Regions from separate parts of the Ornithinibacillus sp. 4-3 genome, predicted to be linked through region 1. Evidence: a T-box and tRNA genes for the amino acid it is inferred to sense, from the RefSeq annotation. Region 1 holds a T-box; the other holds one or more tRNA genes.
The links. The T-box of region 1 lies ahead of leuS (leucine--tRNA ligase). A T-box ahead of a tRNA ligase gene usually reads a tRNA of that ligase, here a tRNA-Leu.

Region 1 (10,774 bases):
AGCGAGGAATTATATTTATAATTCCTCGCTTCTTTTTTATGCTTTCTTACCAAGATTAGTATGGTCTTTATAATATTGTGCTTTTTCAACATAAGAAGAACGAATTCTTGCCATTTCTGCTAAATCAGCTTCTGTTAATTCTCTAACTACTTTTGCAGGGCGTCCTAATGCTAATGTGTTGGGTGGGATTTTCTTTCCAGGAGGTACTAGACTTCCGGCCCCAATAAAAGCATTTTCACCGATTTCTGCTCCATCAAGTAAAATTGTTCCCATACCAATTAATGCGTTCTTATGAATTGTCGCTCCATGAACAGTCACTTGATGACCAATTGATACATCATCCTTGATGATGACAGGATGACCTGGACTTTGATGGATCATAGATAAATCTTGGATGTTAACACGATTACCAATAATAGTAGGTTCAACATCTCCGCGAATAACTGTATTAAACCAAACACTTGAGTATTCTCCAATTTTAACGTCGCCAATAATTGTCACATCGTGAGCAATAAAAGCAGTTTTATCTATTATTGGTTCTTTATGTTGATAATGATGTATCATTATTATGCCTCCTTGTACAGCTAGTTATAAGACTCCAGCTACTTCTAAAAGGTTTTTACTAGGATCTCTAATGGTCTATAGGAATAGGCAGCAAATTAACGAGATAGCTTTTTGAAATATAGTTTCTATCGTTTTTGGATAGCTAAAATAAATGGTGGTTTATTTTTTTGATTAATAAAGCCATACTGTAGAACAGAATAATCCTTTTGATCCAGTTGAATGACATGTTTTAAAATCATTTCTTTTTCTTCTGCCCCACCTTCATGACCATGGTAAACAACAAGAACAATAAGTCCATCTTTTTTTAGCAATGAAAGGATAGAATTAATTGCTTTGATGGAGGAATCTCCTTTTGTAATAATTTCTTTATCGCTTCTTGGTAAATAACCTAAATTAAAAATGGCTGCACCAATTTCTTTTTCGCCATGTTCAGCAATATACTTGTTTAGGTTCGCATGGCTATCTTGAATAAATGTAACATTTGTTTTTCCATTTTCATTTAATAAATTTTTACTATTATTAATCGCTTGTTCTTGAATATCAAAAGCATATACACGTCCAGAATCTCCAACAAGCTTACTTAAAAAGAGTGTATCATTACCATTTCCGCAGGTTGCATCAATTACACACTCTCCTTCGGTAATGGATTTTTCTAATAGATGATGTGAATACTTAATTATTCCTGTGAGCATTTTGGTTACTCCTTCTTTCTTGCAAACTATGAATGTCCATAGTTTAACATGGACATTTTAGGAAGGGAAATAAATTGAAAGCTAATCCCCTCACAACAGTGGTGCTGCAGGATGAATTATCTTGACTTTTCATTATATGTTCAATACAATTCGTTATAGTAATTTTATTTAATGTATAATATCTTATATAAAAGTCAATAACCATAATGTAATGTGAAAAAACATATAAAAAAGGAATAGTAATTTCATTTTACTAGCTTAAGCGAGACAGTGGGTGGTGCAAACTGTTGCTAGTGATGTTATGAACTCACCTTTTTTGTTGCGAAAAATTTCGCCGTATATCTGCGTTAAAGATTAGAGTGAACGTAATAATACGTTAATTTGGGTGGTACCGCGGGAATCAAGCTTCTCGTCCCTTGTTTATAGGGATGAGTAGCTTTTTTTAGCTATTCAAAAAGTGAAGAATGTGACAAATGGTGATTAAATGCTGTTAAGTCATCCAGTTTACCTTTAAGTTTTACTTGATGTAATAATGATTATTTTAAAAAATAGAAACATTTGTTCATAATGAACGGAGGAGACAGAGAAATGAGTTTTGATCACATAGCAATTGAAAAGAAATGGCAAAACTATTGGTTAGAAAATAAAACATTTAAGACAGATACCCGCTCTGATAAAGAAAAGGTATATGTATTAGATATGTTTCCATATCCATCGGGGTCAGGGCTACATGTTGGGCACCCAGTTGGATATACAGCAACAGATGTATATTCTCGTATGAAGCGAATGCAAGGTAAGGAAGTATTACATCCAATGGGCTGGGATGCTTTTGGACTTCCTGCTGAACAATATGCATTAGATACAGGAAATAGTCCGGCAGAATTTACACAAAAAAATATCGATACATATCGCAGACAAATTCAAGAACTAGGCTTTTCATATGATTGGGATCGAGAAGTTGACACGACAAATCCTGCTTATTATAAATGGACTCAGTGGATTTTTACGAAGCTATATGAAAAAGGTCTAGCATATATGGATGAAGTTGATGTAAATTGGTGTCCAGCACTTGGCACTGTATTGGCAAATGAAGAAGTAATAGACGGAAAAAGCGAACGTGGCGGTCATCCAGTAATCAAAAAGCCTATGAGACAATGGGTATTAGCGATTACAAAGTATGCTGATCGTTTATTAGAGGATCTAGAAGAATTAGATTGGCCTGAAAGTATTAAAGAAATGCAACGTAATTGGATTGGACGCTCAGAGGGAGCGGAAGTAACATTTACAATTGATGGTCATGATAAATCATTTGATGTTTTTACAACACGTCCAGATACATTATTTGGTGCAACATACACAGTATTGGCACCTGAGCATCCATTTGTAAAAGAAATTGTTACCCCTGAACAAGCGGATGCTGTGGAAGCGTATATTGATGAGGTTCATAAAAAGTCAGATATTGAGCGTACAGATGTAACAAAAGATAAAACAGGTGTATTTACAGGTGCATATGCTATTAATCCTGTAAATAAGGAAAAGGTTCCAATTTGGATTGCTGATTATGTTTTAATGTCTTATGGTACAGGAGCTATCATGGCTGTACCTGCACATGATGAACGTGATTACGCATTTGCAAGAAAGTTTGAACTTCCTATTGTAGAAGTTGTTGAAGGCGGAAATATTGAAGAAGAAGCTTATGCAGGTGACGGAAAGCATGTTAATTCTCAATTTTTGGATGGTTTAGATAAAGATGAAGCTATTTCAAAAATGATTACATGGCTTGAAGAAGAAAATATAGGGAAGAAACAAATTACTTATCGCCTGCGTGATTGGTTGTTCTCTAGACAACGTTATTGGGGAGAGCCTATTCCAATTATCCATTGGGAGGATGGCACAATGACCGCAGTTCCTGAAGAAGAACTTCCATTAGTATTACCTGAAATGGATGAGATCAAGCCTTCTGGAACAGGAGAGTCACCATTAGCTAATAGCGAATGGGTTAATGTAGTTGATCCAAAAACAGGTATGAAAGGGCGCCGTGAAACAAATACAATGCCACAATGGGCAGGAAGCTGCTGGTATTATTTACGTTTCATCGACCCACACAATGATCAACAATTAGCAGATCCAGAGTTACTAAAAAAATGGTTGCCAGTTGATATTTACATTGGTGGTGCGGAGCATGCTGTTTTACATTTATTATATGCACGCTTCTGGCATAAATTCTTATATGACGTTGGAGTAGTACCAACAAAAGAACCATTTATGAAGCTATATAACCAGGGTATGATTCTTGGTGAAAATAATGAGAAAATGAGTAAATCCAAAGGAAATGTTGTAAACCCTGATGATATTATCGTTTCACACGGTGCAGACACATTACGTCTATATGAAATGTTTATGGGACCACTTGATGTGGATGCTGCTTGGTCCACAACAGGACTTGGTGGAGCAAGAAGATTTTTAGATCGTGTATCTCGTTTCATTATGGATGAGGATGGAGTTATTTCTGAAAAAATCACTAATGAATCAACACCAGAATTAGATCGTGTATATCATGAAACGGTGAAGAAGGTAACGAATGATGTCGAGAATTTACATTTCAATACTGCTATTTCACAAATGATGGTATTTGTTAATGAAGCTTATAAAGTAGAGAAGGTATCTAAGGAATATACAGAAGGATTTATAAAACTATTATCTCCTTTTGCTCCACATTTAAGTGAAGAGCTTTGGAGTCGATTAGGCAATGAGAATTCCTTAAGATATGCAGATTGGCCTACGTATGAGGAGAAGTTTCTTGTCGATGACGAAGTAGAAATCGTAGTACAAGTGATGGGGAAAGTGCGTGCGAAGATTAATGTAGCTAAAGATATTGCAAAAGAAGATTTAGAAAAGCTTGCTACTGAACATGAAAAAGTACAAGAATGGTTAGAAGGTAAAACCATTCGAAAAATCATTGTGGTACCAGGTAAAATTGTAAATATTGTTGCAAACTAAAGTGAAACGAAAAAGTCTTCTAAAACTATTTTGTTAGTTTTAGAAGACTTTTTATACTATTTTAAATGAAATAAGAAATAGTTGATGATAAAATAGTTGTTTTAACGGAGATATGATAAAATAGTTAGTTGTTGAGAGAATTAAGGAAGAAAGGAATGATTAAAATTACAGAAGTAAAAGAAGTTACTCCAATAGAAGTAGAAGAAATGCTTCAAACAAATAAAGAAGATATCCTTCTTGTTGATGTAAGGGAGCAAGAAGAAGTGGATCAAGGTATAATAAAGGAAGCAATTCATATACCATTAAATGAGATTCCTGAAGCATATATAAATTTCGATCAAAATAAACATTATATTATGGTCTGTCGTTCAGGGCAAAGAAGTCATAATGCTGCAGCTTTTTTACAAGAAAGAGGGATAAATGTTTCAAATATGGTAGGTGGCATGCTTGAGTGGGAAGGTGATATAAAATAAGTTAGAAAGTTTTTTGTAAAAAGCATTGACTTATTTTATTGAACAATGTAAGATTAAAAATCGTTCGTTACAAATTATTCAACAAAAATCAATATTTTAAATGTTGACAAAATAATGTGACGATGATAATATATTCACACGGCATTTAATGTCGGAATTTGCTCTTTGAAAACTGAACAGAACAACCAGTAATGTCAGGAAAAGCGTAAAAGTTTTTCTTTTACAACGTAACAAAGCTAAGAAACACAAACTTTTTTGGAGAGTTTGATCTTGGCTCAGGACGAACGCTGGCGGCGTGCCTAATACATGCAAGTCGAGCGCAGGAAGCAGACTGCCCCCTTCGGGGTGACGTTTGTGGAATGAGCGGCGGACGGGTGAGTAACACGTGGGCAACCTACCTGTAAGATTGGGATAACTCCGGGAAACCGGTGCTAATACCGAATAATCTTTTCCATCACATGAAGGAAAAGTGAAAGATGGTTTCGGCTATCACTTACAGATGGGCCCGCGGCGCATTAGCTAGTTGGTGGGGTAAAGGCCTACCAAGGCAACGATGCGTAGCCGACCTGAGAGGGTGATCGGCCACACTGGGACTGAGACACGGCCCAGACTCCTACGGGAGGCAGCAGTAGGGAATCTTCCGCAATGGACGAAAGTCTGACGGAGCAACGCCGCGTGAGTGATGAAGGTTTTCGGATCGTAAAACTCTGTTGTTAGGGAAGAACAAGTACGAGAGTAACTGCTCGTACCTTGACGGTACCTAACCAGAAAGCCCCGGCTAACTACGTGCCAGCAGCCGCGGTAATACGTAGGGGGCGAGCGTTGTCCGGAATTATTGGGCGTAAAGCGCGCGCAGGCGGTCCTTTAAGTCTGATGTGAAAGCCCACGGCTTAACCGTGGAGGGTCATTGGAAACTGGAGGACTTGAGTGCAGAAGAGGAGAGTGGAATTCCATGTGGAGCGGTGAAATGCGTAGAGATATGGAGGAACACCAGTGGCGAAGGCGACTCTCTGGTCTGTAACTGACGCTGAGGCGCGAAAGCGTGGGGAGCGAACAGGATTAGATACCCTGGTAGTCCACGCCGTAAACGATGAGTGCTAGGTGTCAGGGGGTTTCCGCCCCTTGGTGCTGCAGTTAACGCATTAAGCACTCCGCCTGGGGAGTACGGCCGCAAGGCTGAAACTCAAAAGAATTGACGGGGACCCGCACAAGCGGTGGAGCATGTGGTTTAATTCGAAGCAACGCGAAGAACCTTACCAGGTCTTGACATCCCGCTGACCGCTATGGAGACATAGCTTTCCCTTCGGGGACAGCGGTGACAGGTGGTGCATGGTTGTCGTCAGCTCGTGTCGTGAGATGTTGGGTTAAGTCCCGCAACGAGCGGAACCCCTAACCTTAGTTGCCAGCATTAAGTTGGGCACTCTAAGGTGACTGCCGGTGACAAACCGGAGGAAGGTGGGGACGACGTCAAATCATCATGCCCCTTATGACCTGGGCTACACACGTGCTACAATGGATGGAACAGAGGGCAGCGAAGCCGCGAGGTGAAGCAAATCCCATAAAACCATTCTCAGTTCGGATTGTAGGCTGCAACTCGCCTACATGAAGCCGGAATCGCTAGTAATCGCGGATCAGCATGCCGCGGTGAATACGTTCCCGGGTCTTGTACACACCGCCCGTCACACCACGAGAGTTGACAACACCCGAAGTCGGTGAGGTAACCTTTTAGGAGCCAGCCGCCGAAGGTGGGGCCAATGATTGGGGTGAAGTCGTAACAAGGTAGCCGTATCGGAAGGTGCGGCTGGATCACCTCCTTTCTAAGGATAATAAGAAAGCGTAGGCGACCGTTTAGAAACGTACAAACTGGAGCACTTTGCAAAGAGATAAAGGAAACACAGTGACTGTAAGGAACTGATGTTGACTTATCGATTGGAAAAGGGTGAAGTTTGAAAGTTTTTGGTCGCCGGAGCTAGACTATAACGGAACATCTAACAAGGTTTAGATGAAAACATTACTGAGTTGTTCGGTTCAGTTTTGAGGGAGCAAATCTCTCAAAACCGATAAAATTTCTGCTTCAGCGTGTTATGATAGCTGACAGGGCAGAATTTTTACATTTGTACCTTGAAAACTAAATAGGAGTAAAGTAACAACGACATCAAACCGAAAAAGTCATGTACGTTCGTACATGCAGATGAAAAAGAAACAAAGCTTATTCATAAGTAGCTAGTTAAGTGAACAAGAGCGCACGGTGGATGCCTTGGTACTAGGAGCCGAAGAAGGACGGGACTAACACCGATATGCCTCGGGGAGTTGTAAGTAAACATTGATCCGGGGATTTCCGAATGGGGGAACCCACTACTCGTAATGGAGTAGTACATCTAACTGAATAGATAGGTTAGATGAGGCAGACCTGGGGAACTGAAACATCTAAGTACCCAGAGGAAGAGAAAGCAAAAGCGATTTCCCAAGTAGCGGCGAGCGAAACGGAAACAGCCCAAACCAGAAAGCTTGCTTTCTGGGGTTGTAGGACATTCCAATAGGAGTTATCAAGAAGTGTTTTAAACGAATCGATCTGGAAAGATCAGCCAAAGAAGGTAACAGCCCTGTAGTTGAAAAGACATTTCCTCCGGAATGTATCCTGAGTACGGCGGAACACGTGAAATTCCGTCGGAATCCGGGAGGACCATCTCCCAAGGCTAAATACTCCCTAGTGACCGATAGTGAACCAGTACCGTGAGGGAAAGGTGAAAAGCACCCCGGAAGGGGAGTGAAATAGAACCTGAAACCGTGTGCTTACAAGTAGTCGGAGCACGTTATTGTGTGACGGCGTACCTTTTGTAGAATGGACCGGCGAGTTACGATCGTATGCAAGGTTAAGTGGAAGACACGGAGCCGTAGCGAAAGCGAGTCTTAATAGGGCGAATGAGTATGCGGTCGTAGACCCGAAACCGTGTGATCTACCCATGTCCAGGGTGAAGGTCAGGTAACACTGACTGGAGGCCCGAACCCACGTACGTTGAAAAGTGCGGGGATGAGGTGTGGGTAGGGGTGAAAAGCCAATCGAACACGGAGATAGCTGGTTCTCTCCGAAATAGCTTTAGGGCTAGCCTCAAAGGAAGAGTACTGGAGGTAGAGCACTAATTGGGCTAGGGGCCCCCACCGGGTTACCAAACCTAGTTAAACTCCGAATGTCAGATACTTATCTTTGGGAGTCAGACGATGGGTAATAAGTCCATTGTCGAGAGGGAAACAACCCAGACCACCAGCTAAGGTCCCCAAGTATACGTTAAGTGGAAAAGGATGTGGAGTTGCACAGACAACCAGGATGTTGGCTTAGAAGCAGCCACCATTTAAAGAGTGCGTAATAGCTCACTGGTCGAGTGACTCTGCGCCGAAAATGTACCGGGGCTAAACGTATCACCGAAGCTGTGGATTGTTCCGTAGGAACAATGGTAGGAGAGCGTTCTAAGGGCAGAGAAGGTTGACCGAGAGGACAGCTGGAGCGCTTAGAAGTGAGAATGCCGGTATGAGTAGCGAAAAAAGAGTGAGAATCTCTTTCACCGAAAGCCTAAGGTTTCCTGAGGAAGGCTCGTCCACTCAGGGTTAGTCGGGACCTAAGCCGAGGCCGAAAGGCGTAGGCGATGGCCAACAGGTTGATATTCCTGTACCACCTCATATCCGTTATGAGCAAAGGGGGGACGCAGGAGGATAAAGAATCGCACGGATGGAAGAGTGCGTCCAAGCAGTAAGAGAGTCAGATAGGCAAATCCGTCTGACAAGTATCTTGAGCTGTGATGGGGAGGGAAATATAAGTACCGAAGTTCTTGATTCCACACTGCCAAGAAAAGCCTCTAGCCAGGATATAGGTGCCCGTACCCTAAACCGACACAGGTAGGCAAGAAGAGTATTCTAAGGTGAGCGGGAGAACTCTCGTTAAGGAACTCGGCAAAATGACCCCGTAACTTCGGGAGAAGGGGTGCTTCTTGCATGAGAAGCCGCAGTGAATAGGCCCAAGCGACTGTTTATCAAAAACACAGGTCTCTGCGAAGCCGTAAGGCGAAGTATAGGGGCTGACACCTGCCCGGTGCTGGAAGGTTAAGGGGAAACGTTAGTACTTCGTACGAAGCGTAGAACTGAAGCCCCAGTAAACGGCGGCCGTAACTATAACGGTCCTAAGGTAGCGAAATTCCTTGTCGGGTAAGTTCCGACCCGCACGAATGGTGCAACGACTTGGGCACTGTCTCAACGAGAGACCCGGTGAAATTATACTATGCGTGAAGATGCGCATTACCCGCGACAGGACGGAAAGACCCCGTGGAGCTTTACTGCAACTTGATATTGAATGTTTGTGCAGCTTGTACAGGATAGGTGGGAGCCATTGAAACCGGAGCGCTAGCTTCGGTGGAGGCAACCGTGGGATACCACCCTGGCTGTACACACCTTCTAACCCAGGACCGTGATCCGGTTCGGAGACAGTGTCAGGTGGGCAGTTTGACTGGGGCGGTCGCCTCCTAAAGAGTAACGGAGGCGCCCAAAGGTTCCCTCAGAATGGTTGGAAATCATTCGAAGAGTGTAAAGGCAGAAGGGAGCTTGACTGCGAGACCTACAAGTCGAGCAGGGACGAAAGTCGGGCTTAGTGATCCGGTGGTTCCGCATGGAAGGGCCATCGCTCAACGGATAAAAGCTACCCCGGGGATAACAGGCTTATCTCCCCCAAGAGTTCACATCGACGGGGAGGTTTGGCACCTCGATGTCGGCTCATCGCATCCTGGGGCTGTAGTCGGTCCCAAGGGTTGGGCTGTTCGCCCATTAAAGCGGTACGCGAGCTGGGTTCAGAACGTCGTGAGACAGTTCGGTCCCTATCCGTCGTGGGCGCAGGAAGTTTGAGAGGAGCTGTCCTTAGTACGAGAGGACCGGGATGGACACACCTCTGGTGTACCAGTTGTTCCGCCAGGAGCATAGCTGGGTAGCTACGTGTGGCAAGGATAAGTGCTGAAAGCATCTAAGCATGAAGCCTCCCTCAAGATGAGACTTCCCATCATTTTAAATGAGTAAGATCCCTTAGAGACGATAAGGTTGATAGGTCCGAGGTGGAAGTGTGGTGACACATGGAGCTGACGGATACTAATAGATCGAGGACTTAACTAACACATTTCGGTTGTCATACGTTACGATGCACTCTTATTTAGTTTTTAGGGTACAAAACCTAAAAAAATATGGAAATTTTTTTGAAGCAGAAAAGAATGACCAACAGAAGTTGGTCTGGTAGTAATAGCAGAGAGGTCACACCTGTTCCCATGCCGAACACAGTAGTTAAGCTCTCTAGCGCCGATGGTAGTTAGGGGTTACCCCCTTGTGAGAGTAGGACGCTGCCAGGCTAATAAAAAAAGTACAGCTATTAGCTGTACTTTTTTTATGGATTAAGAAAGACCATTTCTAGCCAAGCGACCTTATGATAATAAAAAAATTATTATCTGTTCATCCTGCGTTGAGATAGTTTTCTTATCCACTGAGCGAATTAGCTCATTCCGTGGGGACCAAGTTGCTCAGTATTACCATTTGTATTGCTCATTTGGGTAACAAATGGCACTACTTTTTGTATCGTTTGGCCAATAGTTTGGTTATTCCTGCTCATCGTATAAAACGTTGCTGCACCAACACCTAATGATGCAATGATTGGTAACCATAAATTGTTTTTTTCCATTGTACCAGATCCTTTCATTTATTATCCCCAGACAAGCTTTATTATGTTCTAACATGAAAACATTATGCTATGAATCATTTTCCAACAAACTTTCTTTTGCAGCATTCATACCAGCTAAACGCCCAGTAATAAGCGCTGAAGTAATATTATATCCTCCTGTATATCCATGAATATCTAAGATTTCGCCACAAAAATAAAGTCGTTCCATAAATTTTGATCTCATTGTTTTAGGCATTATTTCTTTAATGGATACGCCACCACCAGTTACAAATGCTTTTTCAATAGAAAGTGATCCATGTACATAAAAAGTAAAATGCTTTAATTGCCTAATAAATTGATGA
Region 2 (10,774 bases), 300 kb from region 1:
AGCAATTGGGATTTCTACCCCCTGAAAATAATCTACATTTGAATATGCATAAATTTCTGAAGAGGAACAGACTGTTGGAAGCATGTTTTCTGGAACTGTTAAAATCTCCAATAATTCTTCATCCCATTGTAAATCGTGAATGTTAAACATTAGTGTACGAGAAGCATTAGAGTAATCTGTCACATGAGTTGTTCCACCAGAAAGCTTGTAAATAAGCCAAGTATCAATAGTCCCAAATAGCAAGTCTCCATTTACAGCCTTTTCTCGTGCACCATCTACATGATCTAAAATCCATTTCACCTTAGTACCTGAAAAATATGGATCTAGTAATAGCCCTGTTTTCGTTGTAAAAAGCTCATTATAGCCCTTTTCTCTCAATTCCTGACAAATATACTCAGACTGCCTTGATTGCCACACAATCGCCTTATAAATTGGTTTATCTGTGTGTTTATCCCAGACAACAGTCGTCTCTCGTTGATTGGATATTCCAATCCCTGCAATTTGTTGCGGATGGATGGATCGCTTTTCAAAAAGTTCTTCAATACAATCATACATCGTTTGCCAAATTTCCTCAGCATCATGCTCCACCCAACCTGATTCTGGAAAAAACTGTGTAAACTCTCTCTGAGTAGTAGAGACAATTTCTCCTCTTTGATTAAATAAAATAGCACGTGAGCTTGTTGTACCTTGATCTAATGATAAAATATATTTTTCTTTCATCTATTCCCACTTCTTTCCGATTCACCTAAAATTTGTTTAATATTTACAGGGTGCACTACGTTTGATATCCTTGTTTTAGGAACTAAAGGAGGGCACTCTATGAAAGGTAAATTAGCCGTATTAACAATTATACTCGTTGTCATCATCGTTATGATAATCACCTGGTTTGTACTTCAAGATGTTATCCGTGAATATGATATAGATACTACGTTAAATATATTATACGATACTAAGGAGTATACACTAAATAAAATAATCTAGCATACATAGGATTTTTAAGACCAAAAAGCGAAAGTCGCGCCCTTACAGGCTAAAGGCATGACGTCACCAGTACAACGTCCTGCACTAGTACGTCCTGTGCGTCGTAAAAACGTAGAGATTGCGCCCCCGTTCTTTGGGGGCTTCGATGTTAGTCGAACTTCCTTTACCCTCGAGATAAAGGAAACATGCCCCTTTAGGGGTATCCAACGTTAGGCTTTAGCCTGGTTTTAGTTGGGCTTCCTTATAAAACAAAGCCGATAACAAAGCCGATGTTGACTTTCACCTATAGGGCACGACGGACACGACGAGCTAGTATCGACGTTGGTCACAGGACCGTGACCGAACTTAGTCGATGAAAGTGCGACTATGACTCTGTCTGCGCCTGACGGTTTGCCAATCGTCAAGTCTTCTTTATTGTAGGGCGGCTCGCGTTAGCTCATAGTTTTTGGCGCTTAGAGCTAGACTTAGCGATCTCTGAATAAGAATAAATTTGTGCAGAATTTTTTACTTGCTTATTTCATAAAAAGAGACCAAAGTGGTGCAATATCTAATCATGAGATACTGCATCACTTTGGTCTCTTTACTTATTTTACTTTTGCTACTCTACGTTGTAGATTTTTATTATGATTCTCATCCAGCCTTCGAATAACTTCTCTAAATTTCAAATAAAAATATTGGAAAATCGGACTTTGAATAAAGGTTAAAAGAAAAGTAAAAATGAACACTGGTCCTCCTAGAGCAAATCCGATTAAGACAACCGTAATTTCAATCACGATACGCACTTTACTAATCGATCTGTTTAGTTTTTCAGCGATAGATAGTACAAAGCCATCCCTCGGTCCTGAACCAAGCCCTGCTGCATTATATAAGCCTCCAGCAAAACCAACAATTGATGTCCCAACTATAATAACAATTGAATCTATGAAAATATTTGTCTCTTTCGGTAAAAAATCCAACCATAGAAATAAATCAACGAAAAGTCCAATAACAATGATATTTAAAAACGTTCCTATTTTTACATAGCTTCTATCTAATATCCATGCTACACATACTAAAATAATTCCAATAATAATAGACCACGTACCGAAGGACAAGCCAAATCTATTCGTTAATGCCACACTCAATACATCCCATGGCTGAAGTCCGAGATGCTGCATATTTACTGTTATGGCAATTCCAAGACTAAATAAAATAAGACCAAATATAAAAAAAGCAAAACGAACGGCAAATACCATATATATCCTACTCTCATTGATTATTAAACATGATTCATGATGTTAAAAGAGAATTACATCAAGTTTCTTTAAGTTTATCAGACTAAATTTAACCTGTTTATACAATCATTATAATACATTATGTTAATGGTTATTGATGTACTTTCATAGATCCATATCCGTAGTTTACTCTCTAAACTAAAGCATCTGTAAAACTGAGGATCTTATAAATGAAAATAAATATTATTAAAAATGCCCTTTACAACTTTGCAATCGTAACGGACATTTTCCTAAACTCTAAGTACCTGAGGTGGGACTTGAACCCACACGCCCGCAAAGGCATCGGATTTTGAGTCCGACGTGTCTGCCATTCCACCACTCAGGCATATTCAATTAGAACGCACTACCTATTATACACCTTCATACTTTTAATAATCAAGATGAAATTAGGAACAAGATTTACCTATTTTTGAATCGAAAAACGCTCCTCATATTTGGGAGCGTTCTTCCAGGAAGGCGGCAACCGGATTTGAACCGGTGATAAAGGTTTTGCAGACCTCTGCCTTACCACTTGGCTATGCCGCCATATATACAGAAAAAGCGGAAGACGGGATTCGAACCCGCGACCCCCACCTTGGCAAGGTGATATTCTACCACTGAACTACTTCCGCAAGTGGCTGGGCTACAAGGATTCGAACCTTGGATGACGGGACCAAAACCCGTTGCCTTACCGCTTGGCTATAGCCCAATATAAGAAAACAAAAAAAGGGCGACCGGTGGGATTCGAACCCACGAGTGCCGGAGCCACAATCCGGTGCGTTAACCGACTTCGCCACGACCGCCATAGTATAAAGCAGGGGTAGCAGGATTCGAACCCACATTGACGGTTTTGGAGACCGTAGTTCTACCATTGAACTATACCCCTAAAAAAATGGTGGAGGGGGGCAGATTCGAACTGCCGAACCCGTTGGGAGCGGATTTACAGTCCGCCGCGTTTAGCCACTTCGCTACCCCTCCAACTTTGTATATAAAGGAAATGGTGGCTCGGGACGGAATCGAACCGCCGACACAAGGATTTTCAGTCCTTTGCTCTACCGACTGAGCTACCGAGCCAATTATGTATGATGTTTTGAAATAAAATGGCGGTCTGGACGGGACTCGAACCCGCGACCTCCTGCGTGACAGGCAGGCATTCTAACCAACTGAACTACCAGACCATTTTATTTTAATTTGGTTGCGGGGGCAGGATTTGAACCTGCGACCTTTGGGTTATGAGCCCAACGAGCTGCCGGACTGCTCCACCCCGCGATATGCTTTTATTTCATTTAACATGCTATTATGTTAAATGGTGGAGGATGCAGGGCTCGAACCTGCGACCCCTTGCTTGTAAGGCAAGTGCTCTCCCAGCTGAGCTAATCCTCCGAATGTTGGTGACCCGTACGGGATTCGAACCCGTGTTACCGCCGTGAAAGGGCGGTGTCTTAACCGCTTGACCAACGGGCCAGGTATAATAATAATGGCGGAGAGCAAGGGATTTGAACCCTTGAGACGGGTTTATCCGCCTACACGATTTCCAATCGTGCTCCTTCGGCCAGCTCGGACAGCTCTCCAGATAGATGGCTCCACAGGTAGGATTCGAACCTACGACCGATCGGTTAACAGCCGATTGCTCTACCACTGAGCTACTGTGGAATATACTTAAAATAAAGAATAACTATTACTTTTTATATTAAGAGCTCGACCATTGCCAAAGGACTTTATTTCTTCCGCAAAAAAATTAGCGACAACTATTATTATAATTGTTATTTTCAAAAAATCAAGTGTATTTTGAAAAAAATGGAAAGTTGTACCCTAAAAACTAAATAAGAGTGCATCATAACGTGTGACAACCGAAATGTGTTAGTTAAGTCCTCGATCTATTAGTATCCGTCAGCTCCATGTGTCACCACACTTCCACCTCGGACCTATCAACCTTATCGTCTCTAAGGGATCTTACTCATTTAAAATGATGGGAAGTCTCATCTTGAGGGAGGCTTCATGCTTAGATGCTTTCAGCACTTATCCTTGCCACACGTAGCTACCCAGCTATGCTCCTGGCGGAACAACTGGTACACCAGAGGTGTGTCCATCCCGGTCCTCTCGTACTAAGGACAGCTCCTCTCAAACTTCCTGCGCCCACGACGGATAGGGACCGAACTGTCTCACGACGTTCTGAACCCAGCTCGCGTACCGCTTTAATGGGCGAACAGCCCAACCCTTGGGACCGACTACAGCCCCAGGATGCGATGAGCCGACATCGAGGTGCCAAACCTCCCCGTCGATGTGAACTCTTGGGGGAGATAAGCCTGTTATCCCCGGGGTAGCTTTTATCCGTTGAGCGATGGCCCTTCCATGCGGAACCACCGGATCACTAAGCCCGACTTTCGTCCCTGCTCGACTTGTAGGTCTCGCAGTCAAGCTCCCTTCTGCCTTTACACTCTTCGAATGATTTCCAACCATTCTGAGGGAACCTTTGGGCGCCTCCGTTACTCTTTAGGAGGCGACCGCCCCAGTCAAACTGCCCACCTGACACTGTCTCCGAACCGGATCACGGTCCTGGGTTAGAAGGTGTGTGCAGCCAGGGTGGTATCCCACGGTTGCCTCCACCGAAGCTAGCGCTCCGGTTTCAATGGCTCCCACCTATCCTGTACAAGCTGCACAAACATTCAATATCAAGTTGCAGTAAAGCTCCACGGGGTCTTTCCGTCCTGTCGCGGGTAATGCGCATCTTCACGCATAGTATAATTTCACCGGGTCTCTCGTTGAGACAGTGCCCAAGTCGTTGCACCATTCGTGCGGGTCGGAACTTACCCGACAAGGAATTTCGCTACCTTAGGACCGTTATAGTTACGGCCGCCGTTTACTGGGGCTTCAGTTCTACGCTTCGTACGAAGTACTAACGTTTCCCCTTAACCTTCCAGCACCGGGCAGGTGTCAGCCCCTATACTTCGCCTTACGGCTTCGCAGAGACCTGTGTTTTTGATAAACAGTCGCTTGGGCCTATTCACTGCGGCTTCTCATGCAAGAAGCACCCCTTCTCCCGAAGTTACGGGGTCATTTTGCCGAGTTCCTTAACGAGAGTTCTCCCGCTCACCTTAGAATACTCTTCTTGCCTACCTGTGTCGGTTTAGGGTACGGGCACCTATATCCTGGCTAGAGGCTTTTCTTGGCAGTGTGGAATCAAGAACTTCGGTACTTATATTTCCCTCCCCATCACAGCTCAAGATACTTGTCAGACGGATTTGCCTATCTGACTCTCTTACTGCTTGGACGCACTCTTCCATCCGTGCGATTCTTTATCCTCCTGCGTCCCCCCTTTGCTCATAACGGATATGAGGTGGTACAGGAATATCAACCTGTTGGCCATCGCCTACGCCTTTCGGCCTCGGCTTAGGTCCCGACTAACCCTGAGTGGACGAGCCTTCCTCAGGAAACCTTAGGCTTTCGGTGAAAGAGATTCTCACTCTTTTTTCGCTACTCATACCGGCATTCTCACTTCTAAGCGCTCCAGCTGTCCTCTCGGTCAACCTTCTCTGCCCTTAGAACGCTCTCCTACCATTGTTCCTACGGAACAATCCACAGCTTCGGTGATACGTTTAGCCCCGGTACATTTTCGGCGCAGAGTCACTCGACCAGTGAGCTATTACGCACTCTTTAAATGGTGGCTGCTTCTAAGCCAACATCCTGGTTGTCTGTGCAACTCCACATCCTTTTCCACTTAACGTATACTTGGGGACCTTAGCTGGTGGTCTGGGTTGTTTCCCTCTCGACAATGGACTTATTACCCATCGTCTGACTCCCAAAGATAAGTATCTGACATTCGGAGTTTAACTAGGTTTGGTAACCCGGTGGGGGCCCCTAGCCCAATTAGTGCTCTACCTCCAGTACTCTTCCTTTGAGGCTAGCCCTAAAGCTATTTCGGAGAGAACCAGCTATCTCCGTGTTCGATTGGCTTTTCACCCCTACCCACACCTCATCCCCGCACTTTTCAACGTACGTGGGTTCGGGCCTCCAGTCAGTGTTACCTGACCTTCACCCTGGACATGGGTAGATCACACGGTTTCGGGTCTACGACCGCATACTCATTCGCCCTATTAAGACTCGCTTTCGCTACGGCTCCGTGTCTTCCACTTAACCTTGCATACAATCGTAACTCGCCGGTCCATTCTACAAAAGGTACGCCGTCACACAATAACGTGCTCCGACTACTTGTAAGCACACGGTTTCAGGTTCTATTTCACTCCCCTTCCGGGGTGCTTTTCACCTTTCCCTCACGGTACTGGTTCACTATCGGTCACTAGGGAGTATTTAGCCTTGGGAGATGGTCCTCCCGGATTCCGACGGAATTTCACGTGTTCCGCCGTACTCAGGATACATTCCGGAGGAAATGTCTTTTCAACTACAGGGCTGTTACCTTCTTTGGCTGATCTTTCCAGATCGATTCGTTTAAAACACTTCTTGATAACTCCTATTGGAATGTCCTACAACCCCAGAAAGCAAGCTTTCTGGTTTGGGCTGTTTCCGTTTCGCTCGCCGCTACTTGGGAAATCGCTTTTGCTTTCTCTTCCTCTGGGTACTTAGATGTTTCAGTTCCCCAGGTCTGCCTCATCTAACCTATCTATTCAGTTAGATGTACTACTCCATTACGAGTAGTGGGTTTCCCCATTCGGAAATCCCCGGATCAATGTTTACTTACAACTCCCCGAGGCATATCGGTGTTAGTCCCGTCCTTCTTCGGCTCCTAGTACCAAGGCATCCACCGTGCGCTCTTGTTCACTTAACTAGCTACTTATGAATAAGCTTTGTTTCTTTTTCATCTGCATGTACGAACGTACATGACTTTTTCGGTTTGATGTCGTTGTTACTTTACTCTTATTTAGTTTTCAAGGTACAAATGTAAAAATTCTGCCCTGTCAGCTATCATAACACGCTGAAGCAGAAATTTTATCGGTTTTGAGAGATTTGCTCCCTCAAAACTGAACCGAACAACTCAGTAATGTTTTCATCTAAACCTTGTTAGATGTTCCGTTATAGTCTAGCTCCGGCGACCAAAAACTTTCAAACTTCACCCTTTTCCAATCGATAAGTCAACATCAGCGCCTTACAGTCACTGTGTTTCCTTTATCTCTTTGCAAAGTGCTCCAGTTTGTACGTTTCTAAACGGTCGCCTACGCTTTCTTATTATCCTTAGAAAGGAGGTGATCCAGCCGCACCTTCCGATACGGCTACCTTGTTACGACTTCACCCCAATCATTGGCCCCACCTTCGGCGGCTGGCTCCTAAAAGGTTACCTCACCGACTTCGGGTGTTGTCAACTCTCGTGGTGTGACGGGCGGTGTGTACAAGACCCGGGAACGTATTCACCGCGGCATGCTGATCCGCGATTACTAGCGATTCCGGCTTCATGTAGGCGAGTTGCAGCCTACAATCCGAACTGAGAATGGTTTTATGGGATTTGCTTCACCTCGCGGCTTCGCTGCCCTCTGTTCCATCCATTGTAGCACGTGTGTAGCCCAGGTCATAAGGGGCATGATGATTTGACGTCGTCCCCACCTTCCTCCGGTTTGTCACCGGCAGTCACCTTAGAGTGCCCAACTTAATGCTGGCAACTAAGGTTAGGGGTTCCGCTCGTTGCGGGACTTAACCCAACATCTCACGACACGAGCTGACGACAACCATGCACCACCTGTCACCGCTGTCCCCGAAGGGAAAGCTATGTCTCCATAACGATCAGCGGGATGTCAAGACCTGGTAAGGTTCTTCGCGTTGCTTCGAATTAAACCACATGCTCCACCGCTTGTGCGGGTCCCCGTCAATTCTTTTGAGTTTCAGCCTTGCGGCCGTACTCCCCAGGCGGAGTGCTTAATGCGTTAACTGCAGCACCAAGGGGCGGAAACCCCCTGACACCTAGCACTCATCGTTTACGGCGTGGACTACCAGGGTATCTAATCCTGTTCGCTCCCCACGCTTTCGCGCCTCAGCGTCAGTTACAGACCAGAGAGTCGCCTTCGCCACTGGTGTTCCTCCATATCTCTACGCATTTCACCGCTCCACATGGAATTCCACTCTCCTCTTCTGCACTCAAGTCCTCCAGTTTCCAATGACCCTCCACGGTTAAGCCGTGGGCTTTCACATCAGACTTAAAGGACCGCCTGCGCGCGCTTTACGCCCAATAATTCCGGACAACGCTCGCCCCCTACGTATTACCGCGGCTGCTGGCACGTAGTTAGCCGGGGCTTTCTGGTTAGGTACCGTCAAGGTACGAGCAGTTACTCTCGTACTTGTTCTTCCCTAACAACAGAGTTTTACGATCCGAAAACCTTCATCACTCACGCGGCGTTGCTCCGTCAGACTTTCGTCCATTGCGGAAGATTCCCTACTGCTGCCTCCCGTAGGAGTCTGGGCCGTGTCTCAGTCCCAGTGTGGCCGATCACCCTCTCAGGTCGGCTACGCATCGTTGCCTTGGTAGGCCTTTACCCCACCAACTAGCTAATGCGCCGCGGGCCCATCTGTAAGTGATAGCCGAAACCATCTTTCACTTTTCCTTCATGCGATGGAAAAGATTATTCGGTATTAGCACCGGTTTCCCGAAGTTATCCCAATCTTACAGGTAGGTTGCCCACGTGTTACTCACCCGTCCGCCGCTCATTCCACAAACGTCACCCCGAAGGGGTCAGTCTACTTCCTGCGCTCGACTTGCATGTATTAGGCACGCCGCCAGCGTTCGTCCTGAGCCAAGATCAAACTCTCCAAAAAAGTTTGTGTTTCTTAGCTTTGTTACGTTGTAAAAGAAAAACTTTACGCTTTTCTTGACATTACTGGTTGTTCTGTTCAGTTTTCAAAGAGCAAATGTTTTGTCGCTTTCGTTTTTAGCGACTTTATAAATTTAACACGTTAATGAAATGAAGTCAACATGTTTTTTAAACTTTTATTGCGTCTGTTTTTCTCCTCGTAGAGTTTCACTAGAGCAACGATATTCAGAATAGCATGCTTCAAATTAAATGTCAAAGTTTTTAAAAGTATTATTTAGATCATATTCACAATCGCTTATCACACACACAACACCGCTACCATTAACTATAATAAAAAATACCTGCCTGTTTCAAAACTTTCTTAACATATACAAACATGATTAAGAAGAAACTATCTCTATAAATTAATTTCTACACAATTGTCATTATCATACGATAAAAATACCTTGCTAATTATGCTATAATAACAAATGGAAACTTTCAGAGGAGGACAAGCATGGCACAACAATTAGTTTATTCAAGTAAAATAAATAAAATTCGTTCATTTGCTTTAATTTTGATTTTCGTCGGAATTGCTGTAATGTACGGTGGAATATTAGCAAAGAAAATAGAATGGCTTATGTTTACATTATTCATTTTAGGTATGTTGTTTATAGTAGCAAGTACTTTAATCTATTTCTGGATCGGCCTATTATCCACCAGAGCCGTCCCAGTAGTATGTCCAAATTGTAATAAGCCTACCAAAATGCTTGGTCGTGTAGACGCATGTATGCATTGTAAACAACCATTGACAATGGATAAAGCATTAGAAGGTAAAGATTTTGATGAAAAATACAATTCACGTCATTATCGCAAAGAAGAAAAAAAATAACTTAAAACAACTAACTGCGCCCCAATAATTAGCTTATGTCTAACCATTGGGGCGCAGAACTATTTTATTTATTCATTAGCTTTACTGCACTATTAGCTTAAAATCGTCTTTCTATCGGCGCTATCTCACTAGTAGAAGAAGTCTATCCTGATAATTTCAATCCATACTTCTTATAAATTATAAAACCATTCCGACCTTCTTATCTATTTCATTCAACAAAAGCTAATCCCTCATGATATAGACATAACATAAATAAAAAAATCAAATAGTACATAGGATTTGTACTATTTGATCTTCCACTTTATTGTATTTGTTTTTTACTACAGTCTTCACATTTACCATACAATTCTAAGCGATGATGGCTAATTTTAAATCCTGTTTCTTCGCCAGCTAACTTCTCTAAATCATAGAGAGCTGGATAATCAAAATCAACCACTTTCCCACAATCTTCACAAATAATATGATAGTGTTCCTTCATATTACAATCAAATCTACTAGAGTCATCTCCATAAGTTAATTCGCGTACTAAACCAACTTTACGAAGGACTCGTAAATTATTATATACTGTTGCAACACTCATGTTAGGAAATTCTTTTTCTAACGCTCGATATATTTCATCTGCTGTCGGATGAGACATAGAAGTAAGTAAATATTCCAAAACCGCATGACGTTGAGGGGTAATTCGAACTCCTGATTCTTTTAACGTGTCAAGTACAGATTGAAGTTTAGTTTCAGGCATCGTCATGGACCTCGCTTTCAATAATTATTACTAACTAACACAGTTATTACTTTATAATTTTTATAATTAGTGTACTCTTTTCTTTATTCCCTGTCAATTGTTAATATATGCAAAAAGCAGTGTGGCATTCACACTGCTTTAAATTTCTGGATTTAATATCGCTTCTTTTCTACCTAAT

Region 2: it encodes a tRNA-Leu, which carries the amino acid that the T-box ahead of leuS (leucine--tRNA ligase) is inferred to sense. The anticodon was not compared.

What each region holds. Positions count from the first base shown of each region.
Region 1 is NZ_CP162599.1:2,384,937-2,395,710, reverse strand. Features, by position in the region: gene AB4Y30_RS11755 (gamma carbonic anhydrase family protein) at 37-564, opposite strand; gene AB4Y30_RS11750 (class I SAM-dependent methyltransferase) at 690-1,256, opposite strand; T-box leader at 1,474-1,676, shown strand; gene leuS (leucine--tRNA ligase) at 1,845-4,256, shown strand; gene AB4Y30_RS11740 (rhodanese-like domain-containing protein) at 4,421-4,729, shown strand; rRNA gene AB4Y30_RS11735 (16S ribosomal RNA) at 4,982-6,546, shown strand; rRNA gene AB4Y30_RS11730 (23S ribosomal RNA) at 6,955-9,877, shown strand; rRNA gene rrf (5S ribosomal RNA) at 9,991-10,107, shown strand; gene AB4Y30_RS11720 (hypothetical protein) at 10,248-10,451, opposite strand; gene AB4Y30_RS11715 (NAD(P)/FAD-dependent oxidoreductase) at 10,501-10,774, opposite strand, start outside.
Region 2 is NZ_CP162599.1:2,681,920-2,692,693, forward strand. Features, by position in the region: gene glpK (glycerol kinase GlpK) at 1-720, opposite strand, end outside; gene AB4Y30_RS13140 (hypothetical protein) at 820-981, shown strand; gene AB4Y30_RS13145 (YitT family protein) at 1,566-2,216, opposite strand; tRNA gene AB4Y30_RS13150 (tRNA-Leu) at 2,498-2,580, opposite strand; tRNA gene AB4Y30_RS13155 (tRNA-Cys) at 2,710-2,780, opposite strand; tRNA gene AB4Y30_RS13160 (tRNA-Gly) at 2,795-2,866, opposite strand; tRNA gene AB4Y30_RS13165 (tRNA-Gln) at 2,870-2,943, opposite strand; tRNA gene AB4Y30_RS13170 (tRNA-His) at 2,964-3,037, opposite strand; tRNA gene AB4Y30_RS13175 (tRNA-Trp) at 3,050-3,120, opposite strand; tRNA gene AB4Y30_RS13180 (tRNA-Tyr) at 3,128-3,212, opposite strand; tRNA gene AB4Y30_RS13185 (tRNA-Phe) at 3,233-3,308, opposite strand; tRNA gene AB4Y30_RS13190 (tRNA-Asp) at 3,336-3,412, opposite strand; tRNA gene AB4Y30_RS13195 (tRNA-Met) at 3,427-3,503, opposite strand; tRNA gene AB4Y30_RS13200 (tRNA-Val) at 3,542-3,617, opposite strand; tRNA gene AB4Y30_RS13205 (tRNA-Glu) at 3,624-3,698, opposite strand; tRNA gene AB4Y30_RS13210 (tRNA-Ser) at 3,713-3,805, opposite strand; tRNA gene AB4Y30_RS13215 (tRNA-Asn) at 3,813-3,887, opposite strand; rRNA gene AB4Y30_RS13220 (23S ribosomal RNA) at 4,095-7,017, opposite strand; rRNA gene AB4Y30_RS13225 (16S ribosomal RNA) at 7,426-8,990, opposite strand; gene AB4Y30_RS13230 (YgzB family protein) at 9,483-9,857, shown strand; gene perR (peroxide-responsive transcriptional repressor PerR) at 10,159-10,596, opposite strand; gene AB4Y30_RS13240 (cob(I)yrinic acid a,c-diamide adenosyltransferase) at 10,735-10,774, opposite strand, start outside.